One region of the Micromonospora sp. NPDC005254 genome, then DNA from elsewhere that is predicted to be linked to it. Evidence: riboswitches for the same ligand, from Rfam matches in the RefSeq annotation. Region 1 holds a riboswitch; each other region holds the start of a gene.

Region 1 (5,781 bases):
AGCGTACGCCGAGCTGGCCGCGGGCAACCGGCGCTTCGTCAGCGGGGCGCCGCGCCACCCCAACCAGGACGCCGGGCACCGGGCCGCCGTGGCCGACGGGCAGCACCCGTTCGCGGTGATCGTGGGCTGCTCCGACTCCCGCCTGGCGGCTGAGATCATCTTCGACCGGGGGCTGGGCGACCTCTTCGTGGTCCGTACGGCCGGACACACCGCGGGCCCGGAGGTGCTGGGCAGCGTGGAGTACGCGGTGACGGTGCTCGGCACTCCACTGGTGGTGGTCCTCGGCCACGACTCGTGCGGTGCCGTGCAGGCCGCCCGTGAGGCGGCCGCCACCGGCGTCGCGCCGCCGGGACACCTGCCCGCGGTGGTCGACGCGGTGCTGCCCAGCCTGCGACGTGCCACCGCCGAGGGCGTGGACGACGTCGACGGCATCGTCGACATCCACATCGCGCAGACCGTCGAGACGCTGCTCGGGCAGTCGCCCGTGCTGGCCGACGAGGTGGCACAGGGGCGGTGTGCGGTGGTGGGCATGTCGTACCGGCTCGCCGCCGGTGTGGTGCGCGCGGTTACCCCCGCACCGGCGGGTGCCGCGACGTTCGACGCGCCCGGCGCCTCGGACGACCCGGCAGCTTCCGCCGCCGCCTGACGCGGACCGCCCCGGCAACTTCCGCCGCCTGACGCGACGAGGGCCGCCCCGCCTGATGCGGGACGGCCCTCGACTTCTTGGCACCGGGTCAGAGCAGCGACATGTGCACGTGGTCGGTGTGGTTCGACGGTCCGCTGTACGACTTCCAGCCGGTCGCCGGGAACCAGATCTGCCGGTTCCAGATCACGTAGTAGATGCCGAGGCGGTCGGCGTTGCGGATGAGGAACGCGGCGACGTTGTTGCCGTACATGCGGGTGTCGTTGTTGTGCCACGGGCTGAAGCCGCTCTTCTGCAACGACCAGTCACAGGCGCGGCCCTTCGGGTGCTCGAACGGGCCACCGTTGCGGTGGCAGCCGACGAACCGGTTGAACCCGGCCCGCTTGACCTCCTTGTACGCGTGCAGGGTGCGCGGCGTGACACAACCGGAGGTGGTGGGGTCGTCCTCGCTGCATGACTCGGCCTTCCAGTCGCCGTCGGCGGTGCGACCCGGGCCGATCCGGGCGACCGGCGAGACGGCGTCGACCAGACCGCCGGTGAAACCCTGACCGCCGACCAGCGCGAGCGCCTTGTCCGCGTCGCGCTTGTCCTTCGCCATCAGGGCGGTCTGCTTCTGCTGCTCGCGGACCTCCGCGTCGAGGGCCAGCTTGGCCTGCTCGGCGCGGGTCTTGACCGTGTTGACCTCGGCGAGCTTCTTCTCGTTGACCATGTTCATCTCGTCGAGCGCCGCGGCCCGTCGGACGAACGAGTCCGGGGCGTCGCTCTCCAGCAGCATCGCGATCGCGCCGATCCGCCCGGTCCGGTACGACTGGGCGGCGATCTGCCCGACCTGCGGGGCCAGCGCCTCCAGGTCGGCCTTCGCCCGCTCGACCTGCAACGCCAGCTCAAGCTGCCGCTTCTTGGACTTGTCCAGCTTGGACTTGGCCGCCACGTAGTCCCGGTTGGTCTGCTCGATGACGTCGTTGAGGAGCTTGGGTTCGTCTTCCTCTTCGTGCCCGGACGGTGTGGGGGTCGTCGGGGCGGCGTGGGCCGGGAGGGGCCCGGCGAACACGGTCAGCGCAGCGAGCACGGCCACCACGGGTGTCAACCAGCGGCGTAGGGGTGCCGTCACAATGTTCCCTTCCGTCGACCGCCGACCGGGTTAGCTGACGGGTTCGGGGCGGAAGTGGCCCCTACCGCTGTCGCGGATTCACCCCACGTACCTGGGTCCCCGGCTCGCCGGTTGGCGATTGGGCGGTGGCACCGCAGGCGCCGCTGCGCGCCTTCGTCGGTGACCGGCAGCGAGGTTACCCGAGAGTCCACCGCCTGAGCTACGTCCTGATGCCGACTAAAAGCGTCATTTCGCCATGGCGTTGAGTGACCAGTGACGCGGTTTTCAGGGCGTAGGCCCGATCCGGTCACGCTGAGGAGTGTCACCATGCCGTATCCGTGCTCCTGTTCGGCTCTGGCCACCCGGTGGTGGCGGTGGATGGGGGTGCGCTCCGCTCCGGGTCGGGCCCGTCGGACCGACCCGCTGGCGGGGAGCTGAGGGCGGCCAACGCCTCCGTCCGGTCCGGACGGGGGCGCGGCGTCAGGACGTCGGCGGCCGCGCCCTGCGCCGGCGTCGACCCGGCCGCGGTCACCACGGCGGCGAGCCCGGTGGTGAGGGGTACGGCGGCGATCAGGCCGAGCGTGGCGACCGCGCTGCGGACGATCTCCTGGGCGAGGAACTCGCTGGTCAGGATCTGCCCGAGGGGGCGGGTGTCGGCGGTGAGCAGAAGCAGCAGCGGAAGTGAGGCGCCCGCGTACGCCAGGACGATGGTGTTGACCGTGGAGGCGATGTGCGCCCGGCCGACCCGGGTGGCCGCCCGGTAGAGCTGCAGCCGGCTCAGGCCGGGGTTGGCGTTCGCCAGCTCGGTGACGGTGGCGGCCTGGGTGACGGTCACGTCGTCGAGCACCCCGAGTGAGCCGATGATGATCCCGGCGAGCAGCAGGCCACGCAGATCGACATCGGCCTGGAACATCGACAGCGTGGTGGCGTCCTCGCTGCCGAAGCCGGTCAGGTGGGTGGCGGCGGTGGCGATGGTCGCGAGCACGCCGGTGAGCACCAGGCTGCCCAGGGTGCCGAGCACCGCGACCGAGGTCTGCGCGGTCACCCCGTGTGTCAGGTAGAGCACCACGAACATGATCAGGGCTGCGCCAACCACCGCCACCAGCAGCGGTGACCGGCCGGCGCTGATGCCCGGCAACACGAAGGTGAGCAGGATGGCGAAGCTGGCGGCCAGCCCTGCCAGCGCGGCCAGGCCCCGCCACCGGCCGAACGCGACGATCGCGGCGGCGAAGACCACCGCGAGCCACACCAACGGCTTTCCGCGCTGATGCTCGGCGATGTTCCAGCTGCTGGTGGCGGGATCGGTCGGGTCGGTCAGCTCGACCAGGACGACGTCGTCGCCGACCTCGATCCGCGGAGCGCCGGGCCCGGCGGGGACTGGCGTTTGCACCTGCTGGCCGGCGCTCGGCCCGTCCTCGATCCGTACGTCCACGGTCCCGCACGGCCCGGTGGCCGGCGTGCCCTCCGGGTTGGCCGACGGTGGGCAGGGTTCGGTCACCACCCGGGTGACCGTGCCGTGGTGGCGCGGCGCGTCCGTGCCGCCGCCGGTCTGCGGCGCCCCGTCCCGTGGCCAGAGCACCACGGCGGCGACGACGGTGGCCACGAAGAGCGGCACCACCGTCGCGACGAGGATCCGCCGGGCCCGGGGTGGGACGGGCGGAGCGGTACGGCTGTGGTCGGAACCCAATGCGAGAACTCCCAACGATCCGGTGCGGGGTACGTGCCGACGGGCCGGTCGGTTCACCTCCGCCGGTCGAACGCGGTGCCGGGCGCATCGGATTGCCGGCTGGCGACCCGGTGATCACACAGGGTGAGCCGTCGGACCGGCCGGTCGGCGGAGGCGCCGCGCCGTGGCGGCGCCGGTGCCCGACTGGGCGGTGGGGTCCAGTAGGCCATCGCCGGAAATGCTAGCCAGCCGGACCGGGTGTCGCAGGTCGTGGCGGAGTGTCGGATGGTCGAACCGCCCGCGCGGCGTCGCCCGGAGCGGCATGTTGGAGTCATGCCCGCGTCCGAGCCCGCCCCTGAGCAGGCCGCCGACCAGAGCCAGCACGCGACGCCGGCCGGCCACGATCAGCACGCCGGCCCGGAGAGGCACGCCGGCCAGGACAAGCACGCTGGCCACGACAAGCACGCCGGCCACGACCCGGCGATGTTCCGCCGCCGGTTCTGGGTCTGCCTGGTGCTCACCCTGCCGGTGGTGCTGACCAGCCACCTGGTGGTGGACGGGCTCGGGCTCCGGTGGGACGTTCCGGGCCGCTCCTGGGTCGGGCCGGTGCTCGGATCGGTGATTTTCCTCTGGGGTGGCTGGCCGTTCCTGGTCGGTGCGGTGCGGGAGATCCGGGACCGGGCGCCGGGAATGATGCTGCTGGTCGCGATGGCGATCACGGTGGCGTACTCGGCGTCGTTGGCCACCAGCCTGGGCGCCTTCGACCTGGACTTCTGGTGGGAGTTGGCCGCGCTGGTCACCATCATGCTGCTCGGGCACTGGCAGGAGATGAAGGCCATCGGGCAGGCCCGGGGGGCGCTGGCGGCGTTGGCCGCGCTGCTGCCCGACGAGGCCGAGCGCGTGGCGGCGGACGGGCAGGCCGAGCCGGTGCCGGTCGGCGCGTTGCGGGTGGGCGACGTGGTGCTTGTCCGGCCCGGGGGTCGGGTGCCGGCGGACGGCCGGATCGTCGATGGCGACGCCGAACTGGACGAGTCGATGATCACCGGTGAGTCGCGGCCGGTGGCCCGGTCGACGGGCGAGCGGGTGGTGGCCGGCACGGTCGCCACCGACTCGGCGATCCGGGTCCGGGTCGAGGCGCTGGGTGACGAGACCGCGCTCGCCGGCATTCAGCGCATGGTCGCGCAGGCGCAGCGCTCGGGTGGGCAGGCCCAACTGCTGGCCGACCGGTTCGCCGCCGCGCTGTTCTACGTGGCCGCCGGCACCGCCGTGGTGACGCTGGCGGTCTGGACCGCGCTCGGTGAGCCCGACCAGGCGGTGGTCCGTACGGTCACCGTCCTGGTGATCGCCTGCCCGCACGCGCTCGGCCTGGCCATCCCGCTGGTCGTGGCGCTCTCCACCGCCCTGGCGGCGCGGCGCGGGATCCTGGTCAAGGACCGGTTGGCGCTGGAGCGCATGCGGACCGTCGACGCGGTGCTCTTCGACAAGACCGGCACGCTGACCCGGGGTGAGCACGCGGTGAGCGACCTGGTGACGACCCAGGGGCTGGAGCGGGAGGAAGCGCTGCGGATCGCCGCCGGCGTCGAGTCCGACAGCGAGCATCCGCTGGCTCGGGCGATCGTGACGGCGGCCGGGTCCGCCGGCCCAGCGCGTGCCACCGGCTTCCGGTCGCTGCCGGGCCGCGGCGTGCGGGCCACCGTCGACGGTACGGAGTACGCGGTGGGCGGCCCGGCGTTGCTGCGGGATCTGGGCCGAGCGCTCCCGGACGACCTGAAGGCGGCGACCGGCAGATGGTCGGCGCGCGGGGCCGTGGTGCTGTACCTGGTGCGGCTGCCGGGCACCGTGCTCGGGGCGTTCGCGCTCACCGACGAGGTGCGTCCGGAGGCCCGGCAGGCCATCGCCGAGCTCCGTGCCGAAGGCGTCCGCACCATCGCCATGATCACCGGCGACGCGCGGTCGGTGGCCGAGTCGGTGGCCGCCGATCTCGGCTTCCGGTCGGGAGTGGACGAGGTCTTCGCCGAGGTGCTGCCGGCCGAGAAGGACAGCCGGGTCGCGGAGCTCCAGCGGCGAGGGCTGACCGTGGCGATGGTCGGCGACGGGGTGAACGACGCGCCGGCGCTGGCCCGCTCCGACGTCGGCATCGCGATCGGGGCGGGGACCGACGTGGCGATCGAGTCCGCCGGGGTGGTGCTGGCGTCGTCCGACCCGCGCGGTGTCGGTGCCGTGGTCCGGCTCTCCCGGGCGTCGTACCGCAAGATGCGGCAGAACCTGGCCTGGGCCGCCGGCTACAACGTGGTGGCGTTGCCCCTGGCGGCCGGGGTGCTCGCCTGGGCCGGGGTGGCGTTGAGCCCGGCGGTGGCGGCGGTGCTGATGTCGGCGTCCACC
Region 2 (5,781 bases), on a different contig from region 1:
GGCCACCCCGGCGCAGCCGCTGGGCGTGGTGCGTCGCCGCACCATCTCCTCGCGCGCCGAGCGGGTCACCCGGATCGAGGACGACCTGCTGGACCCGACCGCCGCGCCGGAGGGGATGACTGTGGTCGGTGACGGCGCGTTGCTGGCCACCCTGTCCCGCGCCACCGGTCGGGGCATGCGCGACATCGTGGCGACGATCCAGCGGGAGCAGGACGAGGCCATCCGGTCGCCCGGTTCCGGGGTGACGATCGTGGCGGGCGGTCCGGGCACCGGCAAGACGGCGGTCGCCCTGCACCGGGCGGCCTTCCTGCTCTACTCCGACCGCAGCCGGTACGCCGGCGGGGGCATCCTGGTGGTCGGGCCGTCCACCGTCTTCGTCGAGTACATCGCCTCGGTGCTGCCCTCGCTCGGTGAGGACACGGCGACCCTGCACTCGCTGGGCAGCCTCTTTCCGGGAATGACCGCCACCCGCGCCGACCCGCCCGAGGTGGCGGCGGTGAAGGGCTCGCTGCGGATGCGCCGGGTGCTGGAGCGCGCGGCCCGCGACGCGGTGCCGGGCGGCCCGGGTGAGCTGCGGCTGCTCTACCGGGGCACGCTGCTGCGGCTGGACCGGGCCGAGCTGGACCGGATCCGGGACCGCGCGCTGCACCGTGGCGCCCGGCGCAACGAGGCACGCCGGGCCGGCTTCGACGGGGTGTTCGCCGCGCTCTGGGCGCAGGCCCGGGCGGTGGGCATCACCCGGCTGCCCGAGCACCGGGCCTTCGAGGGCGAGATCGCCGAGCGGCCAGAGTTCCGGGAGTTCCTCAAGGCGTGGTGGCCCCGCCTGCACCCCCGACACGTGCTCGGCTGGCTGGCCCGCCCGGACCGGCTACGTCGGTACGCCGGCGGCATCCTCTCCGGCGCGGAGATCAGGCTGCTCACCGCCGCGTACCAGAATCTGGACACCGCGGGCCTGACCATCGCGGACGTGGCGTTATTGGACGAGTTGGACGCGCTGCTCGGCAAGCCCATGCAGCCGGCGCGGGCCCGCCGTGACCCGTTCCAACTCGCCGGCGGCGTGCGCGAGCTGAGCACCGCCAGCGACCGGCAGCGGGCCGCCCGCGCGGCGGCCCGGGAGCGTCCGGAGGACTACCGGGAGTACGCGCATGTGGTGGTGGACGAGGCGCAGGACGTCTCGCCGATGCAGTGGCGGATGGTCGGACGGCGCGGCCGCCTGGCCTCCTGGACCGTCGTGGGCGACCCGGCGCAGACCGCGTGGATCGGTGATCCCCAGGAGCTGACCCACGCCCGGGACCAGGCGCTGGGCCGTCGCAAGCGGCACGATTTCACGCTCACCACCAACTACCGCAACTCGGCGGAGATCTTCGCGGTGGCGGCGGCGGAGATCCGCCGGCTCTACCCCGACCTGCCGCTGCCGAACGCCGTACGCTCCACCGGTATCGACCCCGTCGAGCTGGTGGTGCCGCCGGCCGGGTTGGAGACCGCGGTCGTGGAGGCGGCCACCGGCCTGCTGGCCGAGGTGGACGGCACGGTCGGGGTGATCACGCCGGTCACCCGCCGCGACGAGGTCGCCGGTTGGCTCGGCTCACTCGGCGCGGCGCGGCTGCAGGTGGTGACCAGCCTGGAGGCGAAGGGCATGGAGTACGACGGGGTGGTGCTGGTCGCCCCGAGCGAGATCCGGGCCGATCCGGGCTCCGGCGTACGAACGCTCTACGTGGCGCTCTCCCGGGCCACCCAGCGGCTCACCACCATCGACCCGACCGGCTGACCTGCGGGTTGCCGTGTCGAAGGGTGGGCCGGTCCGTACACTTGCATACATAGCGATGTGAGCATACATTTGACCGGGTCCCGGGTGGCGACGGAGGGTGGATTTCGTGGGAGCAGGTCATGACCACCACCACGGGTCGGTCACCAACGCCGCCCACCAGCACCGGGGCCGACTCTGGACCGCGTTCGGGCTGCTCGCGACGCTGATGGTGGTCGAGGGTGTGGCCGCCTTCCACACCGGCTCGCTCGCCCTGCTCTCCGACGCCGGGCACATGTTCACCGACGTGCTGGGCATCGGGATGGCGCTCGCCGCGATCACCGCCACCCGGCGGGCCACCGGCGACCCGCAGCGCACCTTCGGGCTCTACCGCCTCGAGGTGCTCGCCGCCCTGGCCAACGCCGTCCTGCTCTCCGGCGTGGCGGTCTACGTGGTGATCGAGGCGATCGGCCGGTTCGGCGACCCGCACGAGGTGCTGACCGGCCCGATGCTCGCGGTGGCCGTCCTCGGCCTGCTCGCGAACGTGATCGCGTTCGCGCTGCTGCGCGCCGGCGCCCGGGAGAGCATCAACCTCCAGGGCGCCTACCTGGAGGTGCTCGGCGACCTGCTCGGCTCGCTCGGCGTGATCGGCGCGGCGCTGCTCATCGCGGTCACCGAGTGGTGGTGGGCCGACCCGTTGGTAGCGGTCGCCATCGGCGTGTTCATCCTGCCGCGCACCTGGCGGCTGGGGCGCGCGGCCGTCCGCATCCTGGTGCAGGCCGCCCCGGAACACCTCCAGGTCACCGCCGTGCACGACCGACTGGCCGCGGTGCCCGGCGTGGTGGAGGTGCACGACCTGCACGTCTGGACGCTCACCTCGGGCATGGAGGTGGCCTCCGCACACCTGATCATGGCGCCCGGCGGGGAGGTCGGCACGGTGCTCACCGCGGCGCGTACCGCCCTGCGGGAGGACTTCCGCATCGAGCACGCCACGCTGCAGATCGAGCCCGGGTCCGCCACGGGCGCCTGCGGTTCGATCGAGTGGTGAGCACCTATCTGACGAAAAGACCGTTTTGCCGTCATCTTCGGTGGCGGCGCAGACACCTTCCGTCACATCGACTGCACACGTCCCACCTGCCCCGGTAGGCTCGTCCCCGGCCACCACCCGGCGGCGCCCTCCCGGCGCCGGTGGCGGCCGCCGCCTAATCACCCGAGAGGGCGAACCGGGGAACCACGTTCCTGGGGTGCATCCGCGTCAGCGGTAGGGATCTTCCGTCCCGAACCCGTCAGCTAACCCGGTCGGCGGCTGACGGAAGGACATGCGTAGTGGCACCAGCACGACCACCCGCCGCCCGACTCGCGGCACTGATCGTCATGATGGTCACCCTCGGCGTCGCCCTACCGGTGGGCGCCGCCACCGCCGCTCCCCCCGGCGGCCTGCGGGCCGCCGCGGCGCCCGACGGCGACGAGGAGGGCGGCACCCCCGCGCTGCGGGCCCAACTGGAGGCCGCCAGCAAGGGCTACCTGGACGCGAAGCGCGCCCTGGACACCTCCGTCAAGCGCCAGCAGCAACTCGCGGCCAAGCTGAAGACCACCGAGGCCGAGATGACCGTGCGCAACGGCAAGGTCGGCGAGATCGCCGGCGTGGCGTACCGCACCGGCCGGCTCAGCACCGTCTCGGCGTTGCTCAACACCAACACCCCCGAGGGCTTCATGGACCGGGCGGCCGCGCTGGACGTGGTGGCCGCCAACGAGGACCGGGTGCTGCGCGACCTGCACGCCACCCGGGACGAGGCCAACCGCACCCGCACCGCCCTGGACGGCGAGATCCGCGAGCAGCGCAAGCAGGTCGAGGTGATGGCCAAGCGCAAGGAACAGGCCGAACGGGCCCTGGCGGTCGCCACCAGCAAGCCGCGCACCACCGCTGCCGACACCAGTTCCAACCGGGGCACCTCCACCGCCAACGCCCAGCCCGCGCCGCGCAACTCCGACGGCTCCTGGCCCTCCGAGTCGTGCAGCATCAACGACCCCACCCCGGCCAGCGGCTGCATCACCCCCCGCACCCTGCACGCCCTCAACCAGGCGAAGGCCGCCGGCTTCACCCGGTACGTCTCCTGCCACCGCTCGGGCGGCTCCGGCGAACACCCGAAGGGTCGGGCCTGCGACTTCGCCGCCCAGAAGGGCGGCTTCGGCGGGGACGCCACCGGCGGCGACAAGACGTACGGCAACAACCTGGCCGCGTACTTCATCCGCAACTCCGACCGGCTCGCCGTGCTCTACGTGATCTGGTACAGGCAGATCTGGCTGCCCAGCAGCGGGTGGAAGTCGTACAGCGGGGGGAACGGCGACCCCTCCAGCGAACACACCAACCACGTACACCTGTCGGTGTACTGACCCCACCGGTGGCCGGCGCACCGTCGAGCGGGTGCGCCGGCCCCGGGTACGTCAGCGGACGTACCCCGGACGCCGCCGGTGATCGGACGACCCGGCCGGGCCGGGCCGGCAGCATGTCGGGTATGCCGCGAATCCCACCCGCCACCCGCAAGGCGCTGCTCACCCTGCACCTCATCACCTCGCTCGGTTGGCTCGGGGCCGACCTGGTGCTGCTCACCCTCGGCATCGCGGCACAGCGCGGCGCCGACCCGGCCGTGGTCTATCCGGTCGCCGGGCTCGTCGGCACGGTGCTGTTCGCGCCGCTGAGCGTGCTCGTCTGGCTCGTCGGCGTCGCCAGCGCGCTGCTCACCCCCTGGGGCCTGGTGCGCTACCGGTGGGTGCTGGTCAAGCTCGTGATCACCACGGTGATGGTCGGGCTGGTGCTGTTCCTGCTCACCCCGAACCTGCGGCACGCGAGCGCGCTGGGCGCCGCCCTCCCCGCCCGGGATCGCGCCGACCTGGTGATCGCGCCCGCGGTGTCGACCAGCCTCATGATCATCGCGACCGTGCTCTCCACGTACAAGCCCTGGGGCCGCCGACCCGCCCGACCCACCGGCGCACGCCATACCTCCGCCGCCGCGAGCCCGGCACGCAACGCGCCACAAGATCGCGCAACAACACGGAAGTCAACAGTGTTGCGTTAGGGCTCCGGCCGGCCAACCCGTGCTGGATGGCCCGGCGATCATGGAGTTGTGGTGCCTGCCTTGGCGTTGTATGGGCGTTTTGTGGCCCACCACAACTCCATGATCGGCGAGGCACGATCATGACGCGGGGCGGTCGAGGGCCGCACCGAGGCGGGTGGCCAGGGCGAGGTGGGCGGCGCGGGCCTGTTGGAAGGCGTACCGGAACAGGGGCGTCGGCGCGCGCAGGGTGATGTCGACGTCGATCCGGACCAGGCCGTCCGGCTCGGCGCGCAACCGGGTGTGGTTGCGGACGGTGGTGGCCGGCCACTGGCGGGCCACCGTGACGATCTCGTCAGGTTCGCTGATCAGCACGTCCGCCTGGTAGGTGGTGCGGAAGCGCAACGGCCCCACCGCCAGCCTGTCGTTGATCGTGTAGCTGGCTCGGGCGCCCGGACGGGGCGGCACCCGGCGGACCCGGACGATCAGGGGGTGCAGTTCGCCCTGGCGGGTCAGGTCGCTCAACAACGCCGCCGCCTCGGCGAGTGAGCAGCGGGCCTGGACGGTGTAGCTGAAGCTGTCGCTGCTGAGCACACAGTCTCCCGACGTCGCTGGTCGCACGATCGTCCCGTACGCGGCTCAGGCTGGCAACGCCCGGACGGACACCGTCCGTTGTCCCGGTATTCGCCCAGCATTCCCACTACGGTCGGCTGATGGGAAATCACCGGTTGTGACGGAGGGTGGACACATGTTCGGTGACGACCGGTGAGCGGGCACGTGATGGTCTTCGCGCCCACCCCGCAACTGACGGTGACCGTGGATCAGCCGAACGACCAGCCCGAACTGCACCTGCACCCCGGCGGCCAGGGCGTCTGGCAGGCCCGCATGGTGCTGTCGCTCGGGGTCGACGTGGTGCTCTGCGCCGCGCTCGGTGGCGAGGTCGGTCAGGTGCTGGAGCCGCTGCTGGTCAGCGAGGGGGTGGAC
Region 3 (5,781 bases), on a different contig from region 1:
CCCAGGCGCTCGCCGACGAGTGGGCCGACGTGGGCGTCCGCGTCAACTGCATCAACCCGGAGCGGACGGCCACCCCGATGCGGACCCGGGCGTTCGGCGAGGAGCCGGAGAACACCCTGCTCGCCGCGGAGGCCGTCGCCCAGTCGTCGCTGGACGTGCTGATCTCCGACCTGACCGGTCAGGTCATCGACGTACGCCGGGCGCCCGGTGACGGTCCGTCGGTGCCGGCCCAGTCTGCGCGGGCCGAGGCGGCGCCGGCCGTGACCTCCGCGAGCTGACGCGGGCGACGGAACTCCGACGGCGGCGAACGGAACGACATGCGTGGTGACCTGGTCCGAAAGCTGCTTGCCCGGTGCCTGAGCGTCGGTCTGGCGGTGCTGGCGTTCGTCGTGGTGGCGCTGACCGGCGCCACCGGGTGGGGGCTGGCGCTGGCCGTCGCGGCGCTGGCCGCGGCGGCCGCCGAGCAGCGGATCCGGCCCGGCGCTGACCTGGTCGCCGAGACGGCGCTGATCGCCGCGGCGGTCCTGGTCGGCTACTCCCGGCGACTCGACGACGGGTTCGACCCGGCGCTGGCCGCCACGGCGCTGGTCCTGCTGGGGCTGGTGCTCCTGGTGGGGCCGCTGCGGACCGCCGGCAACCTGGAGGTCCGGGCGGCCAACCTGCCGGTACGGGCCTGGACCCCGCTGATCGCCGACCGGCTCGGCGTCGCCCTGTTGGGGCTGCTCGCGGCAGTGGCCCTCGCCGCCGCGCTGACCCTGCCCGCCGCCGTGGCGCTCGTCGTCAGCCTGCTGGTGGGCGCCGGCGCCGGGGCGGTCGCGCTGGATCTGGCCCGGCGGCGGTTCCGGCCCACCGGCGGCGGTGGGCCGGTGGCCCGCGCGCTGCGCCGGCACCAGCCGGAGTTCCTGCTCTACTTCTCCGCGCCGCCCGGCTCGGAATACCAGGTCACCATGTGGCTGCCGTACCTGGAGCGGATCGGCAGGCCGTTCCTGGTCCTGGTGCGCGAGCCGGAGTTCCTGGCGCCCATCGCCGCGGCCACCGACGCGCCGGTGGTCTACTGCCCCACCCTGCGGGCGATCGACGAGGCGCTGGTGCCGAGCCTGCGGGTGGCGTTCTACGTCAACCACGGGGCGAAGAACAGCCACTGCGTCCGGTTCACCCAGCTCACCCACATCCAGCTGCACCACGGCGACAGCGACAAGGCGCCGAGCGCCAACCCGGTCTCGGGGATCTTCGACCGGATCTTCGTGGCCGGTCCGGCGGCGATCGACCGGTACGCCCGTGCCGGGGTGCGGATCCCGGCGGACAAGTTCGTGGTGGTGGGCCGCCCGCAGGTCGAGTCGATCGACGTACGCCGGGAGCCGGCGCGCGGCCTCGCGAGCCCGACGGTGCTCTACACCCCGACCTGGACCGGGCACCACGCCGACGCCGACTACTGCTCGCTGCCGGTGGCCGAGGAGCTGCTGCGACGGCTGCTGGAGCGCGGTGCCACGGTGATCCTGCGGGCCCACCCGTACACGGCGCAGAACCCGGCGTCGGCACGCCAGTTGGGCCGGCTGACGGAGCTGCTGGCCGCCGACCGGGCCCGCAGCGGACGGCAGCACGTCTTCGGCGCGGCGGCCCGCGAGCTGAGCCTGACCGAGTGCGTCAACCGCTCGGACGCGCTGGTCTCCGACGTGTCCGGCGTGATCTCGGACTACCTCTACTCCGGCAAGCCGTACGCCGTGACCGACATGGGCGACGAGGGCGACCGGTTCACCGACCGTTTCCCGTTGGCCGGGTCGGGTTACGTGCTGCGGCGCGACATGTCGAATGTGGACGCCGTGCTCACCGCGCTGCTGGACACCGACCCGCTGGCCGAGGAGCGCTGGGCCACCCGCCGCCGCTACCTGGGTGACTTCCCCGCCGAGTCGTACGCCGAGGCTTTCCTGACGGCCGCGCGCCGAGAGCTGGCGCCGGCGGAGAACCTGGCCACGTCAGCACCGGTCTAGCAGCTCAGCGGTAGGCGTCCAGCAGCGCCAGCACGGCGGCCGGGTCCTCCAGGTGCGCGTTGTGGCCGAGACCGGGCAGCGTGGCGACCGGCACGCCGTACTCCTTGAGCTGTGCGTCGGTGACCATCGGGTCGTGCTCGCCGCGTGCCAGCACCACCGGCACGTCGGTCGCCGCCAGCAGCGCGGTCAGGTCGGGCTGGCCGACGGCGAACGCGCTCGTGTCCATCGCGAGCCGCCACCGGCCGTCGACCTGGCGCAGGCCGGCGTCCACCATCGGATGGTCCGGAGAGACCAGACCGGTGAGGCCGGCGACCCGCAGGTAGCGGCGGGCGGCCTCGGTGCGGCTGGCGAACCAACCGAGCGGGCGGGCGGCGAGCTCCGCGGCCCGGGCCAGCTCGGCGGGTGACCAGACCGCCTTGATGCCCAACCCGACCACCGCGTCCACCGGCAGGCCGGCGGCGCGGGCCGCCAGCGCCAGGCCGACCACCCCACCCAGCGAGTGGCCGAGCACCACGATGCGGTCGTCGAAGGCCAGGCCCTGTGCGATCCGCTGGGCCAGACCCTCGAAGGAGTACGACGACAGCGGGGCCGACCAGCCGTGGCCGGCGAGATCCGGCGCCAACCACCGCCCTGGCCAGTGCTGCTCCAGCAGTGGCGCCCAGGGCAGCCACACGTCGCCCGTCGCTCCCATGCCGTGCAGCAGCAGCAGGACCGGCCCGCGACCGGCGTGACCAACCGATTCGTCCACCACGGCCGCAGTCTCCCACGGTTCGTGGCCCGGTACGAGAGCCGTCATCGGCATCGACGCGAGACGCCGCGGGCGCCGGCCCCTCGTGGGGGACGGCGCCCGCGGCGTCGTGGGCGTCAGCGCCTGGGTCAGGCGGAGTAGCCCCGGGTGGCGATCCAGTTGGCCAGGTCGATCGTGGTGATCCAGTACGCCGGGTCGGCCGCGTTCGCCGAGTCGGCGATCCGCACGGTCCGGCCGTTGTCCTTGTAGCCCACGACGGCGATGTAGTGCCCACCGCCGTAGGAGTGCCAGCCGCCATTGGTGTCGGTGGCGTCGCCGACGACGTTGGCCACCACGCCCCGGCCGTCGGTGATGGCCTTGACGACGTCGGCCTGGAGGCGGTCCATCTGCGCCGGGCTGGGCGTGCCCGCGAACATCCGGGTCTGGTACGGGGAACCCTTCACCTCGGCGTTGAGCACCCGGGTGGTGTCCTCGGCCGAGTTGGTGCCCATCTCGGTGGTGCCCAGCTCGGCGCCGAGCTCCTCCTGCGTACGGTCGATGCCGGTGGCGCTGAGGGCGTTGCGGGTGGCCGCCGGGCCGCAGTTGTAGTACGTGTTCTGCGCCTCGTAGTCGTAGTCGAGCACCTTGGTCGCGGGCGGCTTCGGCGGCGTCGGCTTACGGGTGAGGTCCGGGTTGCTCGTGGCCTTCGCGGCGGGCGACGCGGCGCTGGTGGCCGGGGCGGCAGTGCTCGGCGCGGCCGAGGGGGACGCGACGCGCGCCTGGTCGCGAGACGCGATGGTGTCGCTGCGCATCTCGGCGACTGTGGTCGCGGTGTGCTCGCTGGCCGGGGCGCCGTCGGCGCCCGCAAGCAGGGCGCCGGTCGTGGTGGCGATCGCGAGGGCCGCGGCGGAGGCGGCGACGATCTGGTACGGGCGCTCGGTCGCGAGGCGACGGAGCTGACGCTGCAGGGTGTGCTTCACGGGGTCCTCCACGGTTCGGGGGGTGAGCGGCACACCGGGCTCGGCCGGTATCCGGGCAGGCGCCAGCGCGCGAACCGTGGTCCGCGGATGGTGAACCGCTCAGGGGAACGCCCGGCGCGGCCGGGCGGGAAAGGCGGCGACCCGGGGGGTCAGCTCACCGTCACAAGGCGGATGAGCGGGGGCGCCGCGACGCCGTGGAGGCGGGGGAACAACCGAGGGGTGGAAAGGTGCTGCACGAGGATGGAACTCCTTCCGTCACCGCCTACCGGGTTAGCTGACGGATTCGGGCGGGAAGATCGCCCTACCGCGGGCCGTGGCTCGCGGATTCACCCCGGACTTACTGTGGGTCCCCGGTTCGTAGATCACGATTGAGCGGGTCGGCACGGCGTCGCCTCCTGCGATCGGTTACCGCACCGGACAGCACGACAGTACTGGCCAGTGCGGACCCTGCCAAGCCACGCCCACCTGCGTAAACATCGTTTGGCGCACCAATTTCTGCGCGTATTGCCGCTGACGTGACTCGATGGGACAACCGGTTCCGGAGGCGCCGACGGGCGACAACCGGACAGGCTGCCGGCAACGCCGCCACAATCGCGCGAACATTGGCCGCCGATGGTGCCGGTCGCCCGATTTTCATCGTCCGTGACGGGCCTCACATAACAGATCGGGCTCAACCGACCCGGGCCGGACGCCAGCGTGTCACGACCGCCGAACGCGACGCCCGGGTCGTCGTACGGCGCGACGGCAGCGGGTTCGGCCACAACCGGACCGCCGCCGCGTACGCCTCCTCGGCGAGCGTGCGTGCCGACTCGGCGGCCAGCTCCGCGTCCCGCCAGGCCGACCGCTCCCGCTCGTCGGCGGCCCGGTGGTCGGCCAGCCTCGCGTCACGGATCGCCCGGGTGAGCAGCACCTCCTGCTCGACCGGGTGCCGGCGGGGATCCCAGCCGCGCCGGTGCCCGAACACGTCACCGAGCTGAGTCATGGTCAACTCGCCGCGCCAGTGCGCCGCCATCGCGGCACGGTGCAGGTAGCGCTCCCGGGCCGCGTACTCGGCCGGGGTGTGCGGGGTACGTGGGGTCGGCAGCGCCCCGGCGGTGGCGAACCGACGGGCTGCGGTGTCCGCCTCGTCGTACCGGGACCAGGCGGCCTGCGCCTCTTCCTGAGTGATCAGCCAGTCAGCGCGTCGTCGCCGGGCCGTCTGCGCCGCGCGGGCCGCGGCCACGGCCACCTCTTCGGCGTAGCGGCGCAGGTCGGCGAGTTCGGCGGCGGCCACCTCCTGGGCGGTGGGCGGCGGCGGCGGCTCGGAGGCGGTCGAGTCCGGCTCCGGGCGGGCGACCAGCACGGCGAGAACGGTCAGCGCCAGCAGGAACAGGGCCGACCAGATGGCGGCGGCCTGGGGCACCTCGGTCAGGAACTGGTAGAAGACGACGGTCTCCATGGTCGGCACCTCGGGAGAATGCGCGTTGCTACGGGGAAGCCGCACGAGGGTCGGTGACCCGCGGGTCGGCTGGTACGGACTGGTGTGTCGACAGGTGCGGTGGCGGGACGCTCGATCGGGGCCTCGGCGCTGCGGCGGGGCGGCTCAGCAGCCGGTGCGGTGGCCAGTGGCCGGCGCGGAGGTCAGTGACCCGGTGCGGGTCAGGAGCCGGTGCGCGGTCAGCGACCCGCCGTGATTCGGTGCTCCGGTGGGGCCCGGGGAGACCGGGCAGCCGGGTTGTCGGCGCGGGGTGACCGCTCGGAGACCGCCCGCCCCGGCGTCACGCCGGTCGACGTGGCGACCAGGGTGCGCGAAGTGTCGTGCAGCGCGGGTTGCGGGTCGGCGGACCACGCCGCGGCGGACTCGTCAACGGCGGCGGACTCGTCAACGGCGGCGCTGTCGCGGGCTGCCCGCTCCTGGGCGGCGCTGTCGCGGGCGGCGGTCTGGTCGTCGTCGACGATGGACGTCGCGGGCCCGGTGCTGGACACGGCGGCGGGTCGGTCGGGCGACGCGGGCGGCTCGACTGCGGACGTCGCCGAGGCGGCTGGCGTTGGCGACCCCGGAAGGGCCGTGGTCGCGCCGAGCGCGAGGGCGGCGATGACGGCGAGG

The links. A riboswitch is a leader RNA that binds a small molecule or an ion and turns the genes downstream of it on or off. The one in region 1 is predicted to bind cyclic di-AMP.
Region 2: another riboswitch for cyclic di-AMP. It lies ahead of ACFYPR_RS09825 (coiled-coil domain-containing protein); the one in region 1 lies ahead of ACFYPR_RS30600 (hypothetical protein).
Region 3: another riboswitch for cyclic di-AMP. It lies ahead of ACFYPR_RS26620 (C39 family peptidase); the one in region 1 lies ahead of ACFYPR_RS30600 (hypothetical protein).

The regions. Positions count from the first base shown of each region.
Region 1 is NZ_JBIAKM010000013.1:72,399-78,179, reverse strand. It holds gene ACFYPR_RS30605 (carbonic anhydrase) at 1-646, shown strand, start outside; gene ACFYPR_RS30600 (hypothetical protein) at 735-1,754, opposite strand; cyclic di-AMP (ydaO/yuaA leader) riboswitch at 1,759-1,889, opposite strand; gene ACFYPR_RS30595 (YibE/F family protein) at 2,056-3,420, opposite strand; gene ACFYPR_RS30590 (heavy metal translocating P-type ATPase) at 3,733-5,781, shown strand, end outside.
Region 2 is NZ_JBIAKM010000003.1:31,831-37,611, reverse strand. It holds gene ACFYPR_RS09835 (HelD family protein) at 1-1,768, shown strand, start outside; gene ACFYPR_RS09830 (cation diffusion facilitator family transporter) at 1,875-2,792, shown strand; cyclic di-AMP (ydaO/yuaA leader) riboswitch at 2,934-3,065, shown strand; gene ACFYPR_RS09825 (coiled-coil domain-containing protein) at 3,071-4,138, shown strand; gene ACFYPR_RS09820 (hypothetical protein) at 4,261-4,821, shown strand; gene ACFYPR_RS09815 (SRPBCC family protein) at 4,939-5,391, opposite strand; gene ACFYPR_RS09810 (PfkB family carbohydrate kinase) at 5,563-5,781, shown strand, end outside.
Region 3 is NZ_JBIAKM010000009.1:285,231-291,011, reverse strand. It holds gene ACFYPR_RS26635 (D-ribitol-5-phosphate cytidylyltransferase) at 1-278, shown strand, start outside; gene ACFYPR_RS26630 (CDP-glycerol glycerophosphotransferase family protein) at 318-1,988, shown strand; gene ACFYPR_RS26625 (alpha/beta hydrolase) at 1,993-2,739, opposite strand; gene ACFYPR_RS26620 (C39 family peptidase) at 2,865-3,707, opposite strand; cyclic di-AMP (ydaO/yuaA leader) riboswitch at 3,940-4,080, opposite strand; gene ACFYPR_RS26615 (hypothetical protein) at 4,366-5,133, opposite strand; gene ACFYPR_RS26610 (hypothetical protein) at 5,352-5,781, opposite strand, start outside.